DNA from 3 places in the Streptomyces sp. cg40 genome. Region 1 is predicted to be linked to each of the others. Evidence: riboswitches for the same ligand, from Rfam matches in the RefSeq annotation. Region 1 holds a riboswitch; each other region holds the start of a gene.
The links. Region 1 has a riboswitch for S-adenosylmethionine ahead of thrC (threonine synthase). Riboswitches for the same ligand answer to the same signal wherever they lie in the genome.
Positions count from the first base shown of each region.

Region 2: linked by a shared signal. The riboswitch ahead of ACQHII_RS41590 (amino acid ABC transporter permease) and the one ahead of thrC (threonine synthase) in region 1 are both predicted to bind S-adenosylmethionine.
Region 3: linked by a shared signal. The riboswitch ahead of ACQHII_RS01365 (putative leader peptide) and the one ahead of thrC (threonine synthase) in region 1 are both predicted to bind S-adenosylmethionine.

Region 1 covers NZ_CP190128.1:4,967,027-4,972,243, forward strand. Annotated here, with positions in the region: gene ACQHII_RS21900 (MoaD/ThiS family protein) at 1-252, opposite strand, end outside; gene thrC (threonine synthase) at 304-1,599, opposite strand; SAM riboswitch class I at 1,615-1,766, opposite strand; gene ACQHII_RS21910 (glucosyl-3-phosphoglycerate synthase) at 1,949-2,893, shown strand; gene ACQHII_RS21915 (alpha,alpha-trehalose-phosphate synthase (UDP-forming)) at 2,990-4,471, shown strand; gene otsB (trehalose-phosphatase) at 4,755-5,217, opposite strand, start outside.
Region 2 covers NZ_CP190128.1:9,216,529-9,221,745, reverse strand. Annotated here, with positions in the region: gene ACQHII_RS41615 (LLM class flavin-dependent oxidoreductase) at 1-443, opposite strand, end outside; gene ACQHII_RS41610 (putative leader peptide) at 557-646, opposite strand; gene ACQHII_RS41605 (GNAT family N-acetyltransferase) at 694-1,431, opposite strand; gene ACQHII_RS41600 (ABC transporter substrate-binding protein) at 1,512-2,540, opposite strand; gene ACQHII_RS41595 (amino acid ABC transporter ATP-binding protein) at 2,605-3,402, opposite strand; gene ACQHII_RS41590 (amino acid ABC transporter permease) at 3,399-4,379, opposite strand; SAM riboswitch class IV at 4,716-4,824, opposite strand; gene ACQHII_RS41585 (glutathione S-transferase C-terminal domain-containing protein) at 4,901-5,217, opposite strand, start outside.
Region 3 covers NZ_CP190128.1:331,085-336,301, reverse strand. Annotated here, with positions in the region: gene ACQHII_RS01370 (ABC transporter substrate-binding protein) at 1-1,132, opposite strand, end outside; gene ACQHII_RS01365 (putative leader peptide) at 1,380-1,550, opposite strand; SAM riboswitch class IV at 1,528-1,642, opposite strand; partial or broken gene ACQHII_RS01360 (signal peptidase II) at 1,879-2,073, shown strand; one part of gene ACQHII_RS01355 (IS5 family transposase) at 2,144-2,489, shown strand; one part of gene ACQHII_RS01355 (IS5 family transposase) at 2,489-3,003, shown strand; gene metX (homoserine O-acetyltransferase MetX) at 3,019-4,164, opposite strand; gene ACQHII_RS01345 (bifunctional o-acetylhomoserine/o-acetylserine sulfhydrylase) at 4,161-5,217, opposite strand, start outside.

The sequences.
Region 1 (5,217 bases):
GATCGAGACTCCGGCCCCGTCCGGAGTGGCCGTCTCCAGCCCCTGCTCGAACCGCACGTCGTCGTCGTTGACGTACACGTTGACGAACCGGCGCAGCTTCCCCTGGTCGTCGAGGACGCGGGCGGAGATCCCGGTGTGGTTCTTCTCCAGGTCGCTGATGACCTCGGCGAGGGTGGCACCTTCGGCGGTCACTTCGGCCTGCCCGCCGGTGTAGGTGCGCAGGATGGTGGGGATGCGGACGGAAACGCTCATGCTCAGGACCTCCGGTCAGGTACGGCTTTGTCGTTTAGGGGCGCGGGGCCGTCAGGACGCGAGCCCGGCTTCCCTGAAGGACTCGAGGCTCGGGCGGATGGTCGCGGTGAGCCCGGTACCGGCGACCGCGTCCAGCGTCTTCAGACCGTCACCGGTGTTCAGCACGACAGTCGTCAGCGTCGGGTCCAGCAGCCCGTTCTCGATCAGCTTCTTCGTCACACCGACCGTCACCCCGCCTGCCGTCTCCGCGAAGATCCCCTCCGTGCGCGCCAGCAGCTTGATCGCGTCGACAACCTGCTCGTCGTCGACGTCCTCCACCGCACCGCCCGTACGCCGGGCGATGTCGAGGACATACGGCCCGTCGGCCGGGTTGCCGATGGCGAGGGACTTGGCGATGGTGTTCGGCTTCTGGGGGCGGACGACGTCGTGCCCGGCCTTGTAGGCCACGGACACCGGCGAGCAGCCCTCCGCCTGGGCGCCGAAGATCTTGTACGGCTTGTCCTCGACGAGCCCGAGCTTGATCAGCTCCTGCAAACCCTTGTCGATCTTCGTGAGCTGGGAGCCGGAGGCGATCGGGACCACCAGCTGGTCCGGGAGCTGCCAGCCGAGCTGCTCGCAGATCTCGTACGCCAGGGTCTTGGAGCCCTCCGCGTAGTACGGCCGCAGGTTGACGTTGACGAAGCCCCAGCCCTCGCCGGCCGGGTCGCCGATCAGCTCGGAGCAGAAGCGGTTCACGTCGTCGTAGTTGCCCTCGATGCCGACGAGCTCGCCGCCGTAGATCGCGGCCATGACGACCTTGCCCTCCTCCAGGTCGTGCGGGATGAACACGCAGGAGCGGAAGCCGGCCCGGGCTGCGGCGGCACCGACGGCGCCGGCGAGGTTGCCGGTGGAGGAGCAGGAGAGGGTGGTGAAGTCGAAGGCGCGCGCCGCCTCGATGGCCTGCGCGACGACGCGGTCCTTGAAGGAGTGCGTCGGGTTGCCGGAGTCGTCCTTGACGAACAACTTGCCCGCGTCGACGCCCAGTTCGCGGGCGAGGTTGTCGGCCTGGACGAGCTTGGTCCAGCCGGGGTTGATGTTCGGCTTGGTCGCCACGTCGGCGGGGACGGGCAGGAGGGGCGCGTAACGCCAGATGTTCGCGGGGCCCGCCTCGATCCGCTTGCGGAGCTCTTCGGTGTCGTAGGCCGAGAAGTCGTAGGCGATCTCCAGCGGGCCGAAACACTCCTCGCAGGCGAAGACCGGGCCGAGCGGGACACGGTGGCCGCACTCGCGGCAGGACAGCGCGGCGGCGGGGCCGAGATCAACGGCGTCTACGGGGTTCGTGGTGCTTGCAACAGTCTGCGCAGCCATGGAGGCGAGGCCCTTTCCTCATCTTCCTCACGACGCGTTTCGCCGCGAGACGGATTTGGCACCTTCCCGAGCCGGGAGCCTCGGCACATGGACAACATGCGACAAGACCGGCTGGAGGGTTGCCGGGGCTTCAACGGGCCGTATCCCTCTGCCCCTCTGGATGAGCGGTGTTCAGTTGTGTATGCAATTGTCTCGCCGACAGCCCCCGACATGCGATGGTCATCAGCGTTGTTCAAGACTGTAACCGAAGGCCAGGACAGTTGAGTGAGCCGTCCGAACCGCGAGATGGATCACTTACTCACTGTCTGTGACCAGCCCTCGCCGAGAGAACGCAGAGGAGCCGCGCAACGTGCTGAAGGAAGTCGAGCACTGGCTGAGCACCCGCTCCTGGTCCCTGACCGACCGGCCGCTCCACAAGATCCTGGCCGCGAAGCACCGTACGGGCCAGTCGGTCTCCGTCGTGCTGCCCGCGCTCAACGAGGAAGCGACGGTCGGTGACATCGTCGCGATCATCCGTCACGACCTCATGCAGCAGGTCCCGCTCGTCGACGAGATCGTCGTCGTCGACTCCGGTTCCACCGACCGCACCTCCGAGGTGGCCGCCGCGGCGGGCGCCCGGGTCGTGCACCGGGACGACATCCTGCCCCGCATCCCCGCCGTGCCCGGCAAGGGCGAGGTGCTGTGGCGCTCGCTGCTGGTGACGAGCGGCGACATCGTGTGCTTCATCGACGCGGACCTGAAGGAGTTCTCCTCCGACTTCGTCACCGGGATCGTGGGCCCGCTGCTCACCGACCCCGGCGTCGACCTCGTCAAGGCCATGTACGACCGCCCGCTCGGCGGCGCGGCCGGCCAGGGCGGACGCGTCACCGAGCTGATGGCCCGCCCGCTGCTCAACATGCACTGGCCCCAACTGGCCGGATTCGTCCAGCCGTTGGGCGGCGAGTACGCGGCCCGCCGCTCGCTCCTCGAGCAGCTCCCGTTCCCCGTCGGCTACGGCGTCGAGCTGGGCATGCTCGTCGACGCGCTGCACCTGGTGGGCCTGGACGCCCTCGCGCAGGTCGACGTGGGTGTGCGAAAGCATCGGCACCAGGACGGGCAGGCGCTGGGGAGGATGGCCGCGCAGATCTACCGCACGGCACAGCTGCGACTGGCCCGCGGGCATCTGATCCGGCCGTCCCTCACGCAGTTCGAGCGGGGGCCGGACGGTTTCGAGCCGCGCACGTACTCCGTGGACACGGAGGAACGGCCGCCGATGGCGGACATCACCGAGTACCAGTCGCGCAAGGTGGCGTAGCCGGTCCGCCGGCGGGCGGCCGTATACGGACCCGTCCGGTCCGTTGTGACCCGTCCGTACGTTTGAGCGTTTCCGGGCCGGGCTAGGTTGTGCCGTATGGCTTCCACGTCGTCCCCCTCGTCCCCGTCCGGTGCTGCTCAGGTGCTCGTCGCGTCCAACCGCGGCCCGGTCTCGTACGAGGTGGGCGACGACGGTTCGCTGCACGCCAGGCGCGGGGGCGGCGGGCTGGTGTCCGGGCTGTCAGCCATCGGGCCGGACGCGGGGGCGCTGTGGGTGTGCTCGGCGCTGTCGGAGGGCGACCGGGAGGCGGTACGGCGCGGGGTCGGCGAGGACGGTGTGCGGATGCTCGCCATTCCGGCCGACGTGCACGCCGACGCGTACAACGGCATCGCCAACTCCGTGCTCTGGTTCGTCCACCACATGCTGTACCAGACCCCGCTGGAGCCGGTCTTCGACGCGGAGTTCCGGCGCCAGTGGGCGTCGTACGAGACGTACAACCGGGCGTTCGCCGAGGCGCTGGCCCAGGAGGCGGCCGAGGGGGCCGCGGTGCTGGTGCAGGACTACCACCTGTGCCTGGTCCCCGGGATGCTCCGTGAACTCCGCCCGGACCTGCGGATCGGGCACTTCTCGCATACGCCGTGGGCGCCGGTGGAGTACTTCGCGATGCTGCCGGACGACATCCAGGTGCGGCTGATGGAGGGGCTGCTCGGGGCGGACCGGGTGGCGTTCCTGACCTGGCGGTGGGCGACGGCGTTCGAGAGCTGCGTGCAAGGGCTCGACCCGTACAGGTGGCTCCCCCTGTGGCCGTCGGGTGCTCCCCGTTCGATCGAGCACCTGGAGAAGGAGAGGATCACCCGCAAGACGCTCATCGGTGTGCACGGGCTCGGTGCCGACGCCGAGTTCCTGCACGCGCGCTCGCACCAGGCGGACGTCGAGGAGCGGATGGCCGCGCTCCGCGAGGAGATCGGCGAAGGGCGCCGGACCATCGTCCGGGTGGACCGCACCGAACTCTCGAAGAACATCGTGCGCGGCCTGCTGGCGTACCGCCAACTCCTCGACGACCACCCGGAGTTGCTGGAACAGGTCGTGCACGTGGCCTTCGCCTACCCGTCCCGGCAGGACCTCGCCGTCTACCGCGACTACACCGCCGAGGTGCAGCGGGTCGCGGACGAGATCAACTCCCGCTACGGCACGCCCGGTTGGACCCCGGTGGTCCTCCACGTCAAGGACGACTTCGCCCGTTCCCTCGCCGCGTACCGCCTCGCCGACGTGGCCCTCGTCAACCCCATCCGCGACGGCATGAACCTCGTCGCCAAGGAGGTCCCGGTCGTCTCCGACGAGGGCTGCGCCCTGGTCCTCTCCCGGGAGGCGGGCGCCTTCCAGGAACTGGGCAAGGACGCCATCCCCGTCAACCCGTACGACGTCATCGGCACGGCCGACGCCCTCCACGAGGCCCTGACAATGCCGCACGAGGAACGCGCCGAACGGACAAAGAGGCTGGCCGTCGCGGCCACGGCCCTCCCCCCGGCCCAGTGGTTCCTGGACCAGCTGAACGCCTTGCGGGATCAGGCGAGTTGATCGCGGGGCGCGGGCGGCAGAGCACCGGAACGACCGACCGGGGACGCCGGGGCCGGCGTGACAACCTGGCCCAACCCCCGCCAACACCCACGCCCGATCCGCGGAGTTGAGCATCGAGCCCGAGGCGCCGCCAACGGGGCCACGGTCCCGCCGGGCGGCGTCCGCCACGTCGTTGCGGCGGACCCGGCCCGTCATCGCCGACACGGAGCCCGGAGGCCGCCGACCGACGACACCCGGGCCGCCGCGAAACCCTGGCCCAACCCCCGCCAACACCCCCACCCCATCAGCCGAGTTGAGCCGCCAGCGTCGACAGCAGCCCCACGACCCCCGCCGCCCCGTCCACCACCAGGTCGGCCCGTTCCCGTAGTTCTGTCACCTCGTCGTTGCCGCTGCACACGAGGAGGCCGGGGAGGCCGTCGGAGCGGAGTTTTTCCACGGCGGCGAAGGCGGGGAGGTCGCCGAGGTCGTCGCCGGCGTAGAGGACGGACTCGGCGTTCGTCTCACGGAGGTAGTCGGCCAGCGCCACGCCCTTGTCCATGCCGGGTGGGCGCAACTCCAGGACCAGGCGGCCGGGTTCGACGATCAGGCCGTGGCGGGTGGCGAGGTCGGTGAGGGGGGCGCGGAGGGCCTCGAAGGCGGCCTGGGGGTCGGTGGCGCGGCGGGTGTGGATGGCGACCGCGCGGCCCTTCTCCTCGATCCAGGTGCCCTGCCAGGCGCCGATCCGGTCGAGGAAGCCCGGGAGTTCG
Region 2 (5,217 bases), 4.2 Mb from region 1:
CGTCCGAAGTGGTCGGCCTCGTGCGGCCGGGCGGAGAGCTGCACCCGCACACCGGCGCGGCCGGTGCTGACGTAGTCGAGGGTGGCGATCGCCTTGGATATGTGGAAGGGCTCCGTGTGCGTGGACACCACTGTCGGGACCAGACCTATGTGGCTGGTCAGCGGTGCGATCCGGGCCGCGATCAGTACGGCGTCGAGGCGTCCGCGGACCTGGTCGGTGCGGCCGTCCAGTTCGCCGTAGTGCGAGGACTGGAGGCCTAGGCCGTCCTCGAAAGTCACGAAGTCGAGCAGACCGCGCTCGGCCTCGGCGACCTGGTCGGCCCAGTAGGCGGCTTTGAACAGGTCACGGGGCCGGGCCACCGGTTCGCGCCAGGAGGCGGGGTGCCAGCCGGTGCCGTCGAGGGCGACGGCGAGATGCAGTGGAGAAGGGGAGGTCGATGACACGAGTGGTGCCTTCCTGGAGGTCCGTACGAGATCGCCGGCCCAGGGACATGGGCGCACGGCGGCTGGGGAGCGCAGCGAATGGGGGTCCCCCCGGCCGAAGGCTGGGGGAGGGGTCAGGGGCGACAGAGCGCGCCGGCCACGCGCAGCAGGTCTATGTGCTGGCGGGTGGTGAGTCGCACGTGGAGGACAGCGGTGCCACACATGTGCTCCACCTCCACGGAATCCGGCTTCAGTAGGGGCAACCGCACGGCTATGCCGTTTCTTCCGGATCGGCGGCGGAAGTCGGACCGGTGAAGCGTACGAGCGAGAAGACCGTACGGGCGCGCAGGGTGAAGCCGATCGACTCGTACAGCCGGATGGCGTTGGTGTTGGTGGCGGCGGCGTGCAGGAAGGGGTGGTCGCCGCGTTCCTTGATGCCTGCGGCGACGGCACGGACCAGGCGGGTGGCCAGGCCCCGGCCGCGGTGGCCGGGGTCGGTGCACACGGCGCTGATCTCGGTCCAGCCGGGCGGGTGGAGGCGCTCGCCGGCCAGGGCGACCAGTCGGCCCTCGTGGCGGATGCCGAGGTAGGTGCCCATCTCGACGGTGCGGGGCAGATAGGGGCCGGGTTCGGTGCGGGCGACCAGGTCGAGGATCTCGGGCACGTCGTCCGGGCCGAGGAGGACTGCCTCGGGGTCCGGCTCGGCCCGCAGACCGGTGTCCACCAGCTGGACACCCTGTCCGGAACGGACGATCTCCCAGCCGTCCGGGGTCTCGCTCACTCCGCGCACGGCGGCGGTTCCGCCAGGGCCGATGAGCGTGGCCAGGTCGGCCCAGGCGCGTGGGTCGTCGTTGTCGGTGATGGCGTTGAAGGCGGCCACGTCGACGGGGTAGCGGGCGGCGCGGCCGACGCGTTCGGCGAGGTGGGTGTGCGGGCCGGTGAGCGCTGCCCAGGCCGGGTTGTCCAGGACGTGGGAGGTGGTCGTTTCGAGGCTGGCGGTGGAAGACATCGGGTGACGGCTCCGGTACTGGTCGCACGGGTCGGGGACCCCGCCGGGGCGTGGCGGGGTCCCCTTGCGGAGAGGGTGGGTCAGGAGTCGGTCTTGGGCAGTCCGGGCGGGTTGATCTCGGACTTGGCGACGGCCTCGTTGGAGAGGTTCCAGGCGGCCAGCCACTTGGCGTACTGGCCGTTCTTGATCAGGTAGTTGATGGCGTCCGCGAGGGGCTTGGCGAGGCCGCTGTCCTTCTTCGCGGTGGCCGCGATCAGGCCCTGGAGGGTGGATCCGGCGCCGGAGTACGTGCCCGCGTTGCGGACCGCCTTGGCCGTGCCCTTGGTCGAGGAGACCTGGTAGGCGACCGAGGGGTTGGGGGCGAGGTAGGCGTCGATCTTCCCGGAGGCCAGCGCCAGGTAGGTGCTGTTGTTGTCCTGGAAGTACTTGACGGTGAGCGCCTTCTTGCCCTCGGCGGCCAGCTTCTTCTTCCACTCCAGGAGGATCCGCTCCTGGTTGGTGCCGGCGCCCACGGCGACGGTCTTGCCGGCGAGGTTCTCGTAATTGCCGTCGAAGTTCCAGGAGTTGTCGGCCTTCACCGCGAAGCCGAGGTTGTCCTCGCGGTAGGAGGCGAACTCGTACTTCGCCTTGCGCTCCTCGGTGTCGGTGACGTTGGAGAAGGCGACGTCGACCTTGCCGCTGTCCAGGCCGATGAAGAGGTTCTCCCAAGTGGAGTTCTTCAGCTCGGGCTTGAGACCGAGGACGGCGGCGACCAGGCGGGCGATGTCGGTCTCGGAACCGGTGAGGGTCTTCTGGTCCGAGCCGACGTAGCCGAGCGGCGGGGAACCGGCGGGCAGGAAGCCGACGCCGATCTCCAGCTTGCCGCTCTTCGCTATGGACTTGGGCAACTCGGCGCTGATCGACTTCACTTCGGCGACCTTGAGCGTGGCCTCCTTGGCGGCACCGAGGGAGAAGGCGCCCACGGTGACGGTGCCGGAGGCGGCACCGGCGGACGTGGTGGCCGCGTCACTGTCGCCGCCGCAGGCCGCGAGACCACCGGCGAGGGAAGCGAGGACGGTTCCCGCGGTGAGTCCGCGAGTGATTCTGCTGCGCAGGCTGAGAGTAGACATGGCTGTTCCTAGGCTCGGTGTTGAGGGCTGTTGAAGGTGAAGGTGAAGGTGAAGAGGGGGTGGCTCAGAGGACCTTGCTGAGGAAGTCCCTGGTGCGCTCGTGCTGTGGCTTGTCGAGGACCTCGTGCGGCGGGCCCTGTTCGACGATCTTTCCGCCGTCGATGAAGACGACCCGGTCGGCGACCTCGCGGGCGAAGCCGATCTCGTGGGTGACGATGACGAGGGTGGTGCCGCTGGTCGCCAAGTCCTTGATGACGGACAGGACTTCGCCGACGAGTTCGGGGTCGAGGGCGGAGGTCGGCTCGTCGAAGAGGATGACGCCGGGGCGGAGGGCGAGGGCCCGTGCGATGGCGACGCGCTGCTGCTGGCCGCCGGAGAGCTGCCTCGGGTAGGCGCCGGTCTTCTCGGCGAGACCGACGCGGGCGAGCAACTCCCTTGCCAGTTCAAGTGCTTCGGGCTTGCCGAGCCTGCCGGTGGCGACCGGGGCGGCGGCCACGTTGTCGAGGACGGTCAGGTGCGGGAAGAGGTTGAAGTTCTGGAAGACGAACCCGATCCGGCTGCGCTGCGCGAGGATGGCGCGCTCGCTCAACTCCTTGAGCCGTCCGCCCTGTTGCCTCACCCCGATCAGCTCGCCGTTGACGCTGACGTACCCGATCTCGGGCTTCTCCAGGTGGTTGATGACCCGCAGCAGCGTGGACTTGCCGGAGCCGGACGGGCCGAGGATCACGGTGACCTCGCCGGGCCGCACCGTGAGATCGACGCCGTCCAGCACCCGGTGGGCGCCGTACCACTTGTGGACGTCGTGCACCTCTACGGCGGCGGGTGTGATGTCCGCCAGCGGTTCGACGGTGTTCGTGGTCATACGGCGGTCTCCCTGCGGATGCGGGCCCGCAGATCGGTGACACCGTCGCGGAGTTTCTGGATCGGGGTGGGCGGCAGGGAGCGGGTGGCGCCCCGGGCGTAGTGGCGCTCGACGTAGAACTGGACGACCGACACGACGCTGGTCAGGATCAGGTACCAGACGGTGACGACCAGGAGCAGCGGCACGATGTCGCCGGGGTAGGTGGAGCCCATCGTCTGCGCGGAGCCGAACAGGTCGAGCAGCGAGACGTAGAAGACCAGCGAGGTGCTCTTGATCAGGCCGATCAGCTGGTTGACGTAGTTCGGGGTGATGGAGCGCAGGGCCTGCGGGAAGACGATTCTGCGGAACTGGTAGCCCTTGGGGAGGCCGAGCGCGGAGGCCGCCTCGTGCTGGCCCTGGTCGACGGAGAGGATGCCGCCGCGGACCACTTCGGCCGCGTACGCCGCCTCGTTGAGGCTGAGTCCGACGACGGCGACGACCATGTCGGTGGCGAGCTTCGACTCGTCGAAGGAGAAGAAGGCGGGGCCGAAGGGGACGCCGATGCTGAGGGTCTGGTACAGGGCGCTGAAGTTGTAGAGGAAGATCAGTACCACGATGAGCGGGATGGAGCGCAGCGCCCATACATAGGTCCAGCTCGCGGCGCGCAGCACGGGGCTCTTCGACAGCCGGGCCAGGGCGAGCAGGATGCCGCCGAGGAGGCCCGACACCGCGCTGAGCGCGGCCACTTCGAGCGTGATGACGAGTCCGTCGAGGATCGTCGGGCGCAGGAACCAGTAGCCGAAGCGGTCCCACTGGTAGAAGGAGTTGGTGACCAGTCCGTGGACGAACTGGGCGATCAGCACCAGCACGACCAGCGTGACGATCCACCGGCCGGGCCGGCGCAGCGGCTGAACTCGCTGTGCCGTCAGGGGTTTTGACGGGGCGTCGGCTGCGGGGACGGCAGCCAGGGACACGGTGGTGCCTGGGGGTTCACTCATGGTGGGCTCCGGCGGTTTCACAGACCCCGGTCCGCGGCGGTGGACGCGCGACGGCTGACGGCACGCGCGGGGTGCGCGGGACCGGGGGCGGGGAAGGGGGCAGGCACACCGACGGGATCGGGTGTGCGTCAGAGGTGCGTCGGCCGACTGGTCGTCAGGCGCGACAGCGGGCGCGGCCCGACGCGGTACACAGTGCGCTGCTGACCCGGAGCAGATCGACAGCGCGGTCGGCGACGAACAGGTTGGCGTACGACCGTACGCAGCCCTGCGGGCGGCATGTGGCCGTCCTGGGAGCTGCGTACATGGCGTCACCTGTCACTGTTCCGGCCCCGTGGGGCCTCGCGCTTACCGAAACGTCATCCGGTCCGGTCGTCACCTGGGGCACCCCACCGCGTGCGAGGGTTGCCGGTCAGCAAGCCAGGGCTTGTCGCTGACACTCATGACCGTTCTGGCCGCAAGTTAAGACAATTGCCCGAACGAATGTCAACGGCCGTCCAGCAAATGGACGGTGGAGACGCCGCTCAACTGCGGCAAGCTCCCGTTTCGTCCGCGGCATGGGCTGCCCAGTCCAGGATCTGGACGGCGGCGCCGGCGGCCTCCAGGCCCTGGCAGCGGGCGTGGTGGCGGCGGGCGATGCCGTCGAGGTCGAGGTGGGTACCGAAGGCCGGGTGGGCGGCCAGCCGGCGGGCGTAGGCCCACAGGTGGGGGTGGTCGGCGATGCGCTGCACGGCGGCGGCGTCCAGGTGGTAGCGGTGCACAGTGTCGAGTTGCACCAGCGTCACCCACAACTCGACGTCGGCGGCGGTGAGTTCGTCGCGGATCATGTGCTCGCGGCCGT
Region 3 (5,217 bases), 4.6 Mb from region 1:
CGTCGCTACCGGTCCTCCAACCGGCCGCGTCCAGAAGGGACTTCGCCCTGGCCGCGTCGGTCGTCAGGTCCGAGGACAGGTCGGCGTAGTCGGGTGTGGTGTGCGCCAGGACGCTGGTCGCGGGCCGGGTCCCGGTCGGGAACACCGTGTCGGCGATCTGCTTGCGGTCGATGGCGAACCCGATGGCCTGACGCACCCGCGCGTCCTTCAGCACCGGCCGCGAGTTGTTGAACGCCAGGCCGAACACCACACCGGGATTGGCCCGGCGCTGAAGGGTGACCTGACCGCCCTTGAGGGCCGCCTCGTTGGCCTTGCCGACGCTGCTGATCGCGTCCACCTGCCCCGACTGGAGACTGCCGGCGCGAACTCCGGCCTCGGGTACGACCTTGAAGACCACCTTGTCGAGATAGGCCTCCCCGCTCTTGTGCCACAGCGAGGAACCCCAGGTGTACCCGGTGCGCTTGGCGAGCGTGATCGACTGGTTCTGCACATACTGCTTGAGCACGAAGGGCCCGGAGCCGACCACTCCCTGGCTGCACTTCTCCTGCGGGCTCTTCCTCGCGCTCGCCGACGACTCGATGCCCAGCGAGTGGGTCGAAGTGGCTTGCAGGAACTGGGCGTTGGGCTGCTGGAAGGTCACCCTGACGGTGAGCGGGTCGACCACGGTGGTGCTCTTGACGCCGCTCAGATAGCCCTCGGCGAGAGTGCCCAGCGCGCCGAGCTTCGGCACCGCGTCGAAGTTGTCCTTGACGACCTGCGCCGTCAGCTTGGAACCGTCGCTGAAGGTGACACCCGATCTGAGATGGAAGGTGAACGTCGTCGCGTCGGAGCTGATGTCCCAGGTCTTCGCCAGCCATGGCACGATCTTGCCGGTCGCGGGGTCCTGGTCGGTGAGGGAGTCCACGATCTGCCGTACCGAGTAGATGGTGTCGTTGCTGGCCACCTGCTGCGGGTCCACGCAACCGGCGTCGGAGCCCACCGCGAAGGTCAGGGTGCCACCGGACCTGGCCCGTCCGCCGCCGGCGTCGGAGCCACCGCCCCCCGATCCGCAGGCGGTCAGCAGGAAACTGGTGGTCAGAAGCGCGGCCGTAGCCGCTCGTCGAGTGGTTCGGGAGACCGGATGTGCTGTCACGGAGAGGTGCTCCTACTCGTATCACCGCGTGCACACGGACCTGCGCGGACCGTGGCTGGACGCGGACGGTGCCGACCCCGGCGGGGGCGGGACTCCTGAAGCGTGGAAAACGCGTCGACCGGCGCGGGACACACCCGTGCATACGTCGACCCGTGGGAGAAGGGGGGAAGCGGCCCGTGCGAGACGGGCGACCGGAGATGTCAGCTTCGAAGGGCGGACAGACGTCGGCCCGGAAGGCCGGACAAGGTCAGCTCTGACACAGACAGCTGGTGAAGCGCTGCAGGTCGATGTGGCGCCGGCGCGAGAGCCGGGAGAAGACGACGGCGTCGTGACAGGAGGCACTCGGGTCGTAGCTGTTGGGCACGCCGTCCTCCATGTCCGGGACCCCGGTCACGGGATCGCGCTTTCGCAGAGCCATCAGCTTCCCTGCCGGGCGTTCGCCCTGGGCGCCCCACTGCGTCGGGGGGCTGCCGGTCGTTCGGCCAGGATCGGACGCTGACACTCAATGCCACTGTTGATCGTATGGAGCGGTGTCGCCGTGCGTCAATGCCGGGGTGGAGACGGCTAGGCTGCTGCCCGGCCCGGAATCGCCCGGCTGCGGATCGCGCTCCGCCCGGCCGACCGGACTCCGTGGCTGTTTTCCGGGTGTGATCTCCGCCCGCCTGCCCTCCCTCGGCCGCGAGGCGTTCATCGCCCGGCTCGGCGGCGCCGCGTGAGACAGCGGGAACCGAAGCCGGCGCCCGGGCTCACGCAAGCTCCACAGCCTCCCGTGGGCTCTCGCCCCGGGTCTGCTGCTCGGAGGTGCGCTCGGCAAGCTGACGGACCGGATCTTCCGGGCGCCCGGTGGAGCCCTCATGATCCTGCTCTCCTCCCTGGGCTTCTCCCCGGACGGATCCGGCCTGCGGGACCGCCGGAAGGGCGGGATCGTCGTCCCGGGCTGACGGTCGTCGCCGCCGAACCCGATCGTGCCGGCGGCGCCGCGCCGCTAGGGCGTTTCCTTCGGATCATCTGATCGTTGGTCTGGGTGTGTCGTTGACTGACGCCCAGTGGGCCCGGATCGAGCCGCTGTTACCCGATCGGGCACCGAGGCGGGGTGGGCGGTGGCGGGATCATCGGCAGGTGATCGACGCGATCGCCTTCAAGTACCGCACCGGCTGCCCGTGGATGGACCTGCCCGAGGAGTTCGGCTCCTGGAAGGGCGTCCACAACCGGCTACGGAAGTGGGCGGCCGACGGCACCTGGGAGAAGGTCTTCGCCGCGCTGCTGGCCCAGGCCGACTCCGAAGGCGACCTCGACTGGGTCGTCGCCGTCGATTCCACCATCGTCCGCGCCCACCAGCACGCCGCCGGGGCCCGTCAAAAGGGGCCCCGGCCGGCGAGCCGCACGACCATGCCCTCGGTCGCTCCCGCGGCGGACTGACCACCAAGATCCATCTGGTTGCCGACGGACGTTGCCGCCCCCTGGCCTTCTGCCTCACACCGGGACAGGCGGGTGATGCACCCGCATTCACTGAGGTCATGGCCCGCTTGAGGGTGGCCCGGCCGGTCGGACGGCCCCGGACCACCCCGGAGACAGTCCTGGCGGACAAGGCGTATTCCTCCCGGGCCATCCGCACCCACCTGCGCCGCCGCGGCATCCGGGCCGTCATCCCGCAGCCTGCCGACCAGATCGCCAAGCGCAGGCGGCGGGGCCGGTCCGGCGGCAGGCCACCCGCCTTCGACAAGACCGCCTACCGGCAGCGCAACACTGTCGAGCGGTGCATCAACAAGCTCAAGCAGTGGCGCGGCCTTGCCACTCGATACGACAAGACCGCCACCGTCTACCTTGCCGCACTGCACATCGCGGGCATCTTCATCTGGTCCGCACGCTGATCCACAAGAAACGCCCTAGCCGACGAGTTCGCGTACCAGCGCGGCTACTTGCTCCGTCTCGATCAGGAATCCGTCGTGGCCGTAGGGAGAATCGATCACGCGGAGACGGTCCGCGCCGGGGATGCCGTTCGCCAACTCCGCCTGCTGGGACGGTGGGTAGAGCCGGTCGGAGTCGACTCCGGCGACAAGTGTGCGCGCGGTCACCCGGCGCAGGGCCGCTCGCGTGTCACCGCGGTCGCGGCCGATGTCGTGACTGTTCATCGTCTCCGCCAGCGTGACATAGCTGCCCGCGTCGAATCGCCGCACCAACTTGGCCGCGTGATGGTCGAGATACGACTCGACCTGGTACCGGCCGCCGTTCCACGGATCCTCCGCGTCCTGGGGCGCACGGCCGAAGCGGACCGCCAGCTCCTGCTCGCTGCGGTAGGTGACATGGGCCAGACGGCGGGCCAGGCCGAGCCCGACGTGCGGACCCGGGTCGGTGTCGTGGTAGTCACCGCCCTGCCAGTGCGGGTCCGAACGGATCGCGTGGAGCTGGATGTCGGTCCACGCGATCTGCTCCGCGCTCGCCGAGGCGGTGGTGGCCAGCAGCAGGAGTGCGTCCGTACGCTCCGGATACGTGACGGCCCACTCCAGCGCCCGCATCCCGCCCATGGATCCGCCGAGCACCAACGCCCAACGCTGGATGCCCAGTTCGTCCGCCAGGCCCGCCTCCACGGCCACCTGGTCGCGCTGCGTCAGGAACGGGAAGCTCCCGCCCCACCGTCGCCCGTCCGGGCGGAGCGACGACGGGCCCGTGCTGCCCTGGCAGCCGCCGAGCACGTTCGGCGCGACGACGAACCAGCGGTCCGTGTCCAGGGCCCGTCCCGGTCCGATCAGCGCGTCCCACCAGCCGGGGGTGGGGTGACCGGGCCCGGCGGGGCCGGCGACATGGCTGTCGCCGGTGAGTGCGTGGAGTACGAGTACGGCGTTCGAGCGATCCGGTGCGAGGTGCCCCCAGGTCTCGAACGCCAGCCGCACACCGGGCAGTTCACCGCCCGCCTCCAGCGCGAGAGGTTTCTCCCGGGTGTGCCACTGACGGCGCCCGGGCGGGTCCCCCTCCCGCCAGGCCCCGGAGGCCGGCGGAAGGGGGACCGCGGACGGAGTCGGTACGGTGTTCAGGACGCGCCCTTGGCCGCGCGGAACCCGGCCTCCAGGTCGGCCTTCAGATCGGCGAGGTTCTCGATGCCGACGGACAGGCGCACCAGACCCGGCGAGGTGCCGGTCGCCGCCAACTGGGCCTCGTCCAGCTGACTGTGGGTCGTCGACGCGGGGTGGATGATGAGACTGCGTACGTCCCCGATGTTGGCGAGATGACTGAACAGCTCGACCGCGTCCACGAACCGCTTCCCGGCCTCGACCCCGTCCCGCAGTTCGAAGGCGAGCACCGCCCCGGCGCCGCGCGGAAGGTAGCGCTGCCCCGCCTGGTACCACCTGTTGGACTCAAGTCCCGGGTAGTGGACGGCCGCCACCTCGTCACGCTGCTCCAGCCACTCCGCGAGGGCCTGGGCGTTGGACGAGTGGCGCTCGATGCGCAGGCTCAGCGTCTCCACGCCCTGGAGGAGCAGGAACGAGGAGTGCGGCGAGATCGCCGGGCCGAGGTCGCGCAGCAGCTGCACGCGCAGCTTGATGGCGAAGGCGCCCGGACCGAGCGCCGGCCAGTACCGCAGGCCGTGGTAGCTGGGGTCCGGCTCACTGAAGTCGGGGAACCGCCCGGCGTGCGCGCCGAAGTCGAAGGTGCCGCCGTCGACCACGACACCGCCGATGGTGGTGCCGTGCCCGCCGAGGAACTTCGTCGCCGAGTGGACGACGATGTCGGCGCCGTGCTCGATCGGCCGCAGCAGATACGGGGTCGGCACGGTGTTGTCCACGATCAGCGGGACGCCCGCCTCGTGCGCGACGTCCGCCACCCCTCGCACATCGAGGACGTTGCCGCGCGGGTTGCCGAGCGTCTCGGCGAACAGGGCCTTCGTGTTCGGCCGGATCGCCGCGCGCCAGGCGTCCAGGTCGTCCGGGTCGTCGACGAAGGACACCTCGATGCCGAACTTGGGCAGCGTGTGGCGGAACAGGTTGTACGTCCCGCCGTACAGGGACGTGCTGGACACCAGGTGGTCGCCCGCGGACGCCAGCGTCAGGATCGCCAGGGTCTCCGCGGCCTGCCCGGAGGCCAGGGCC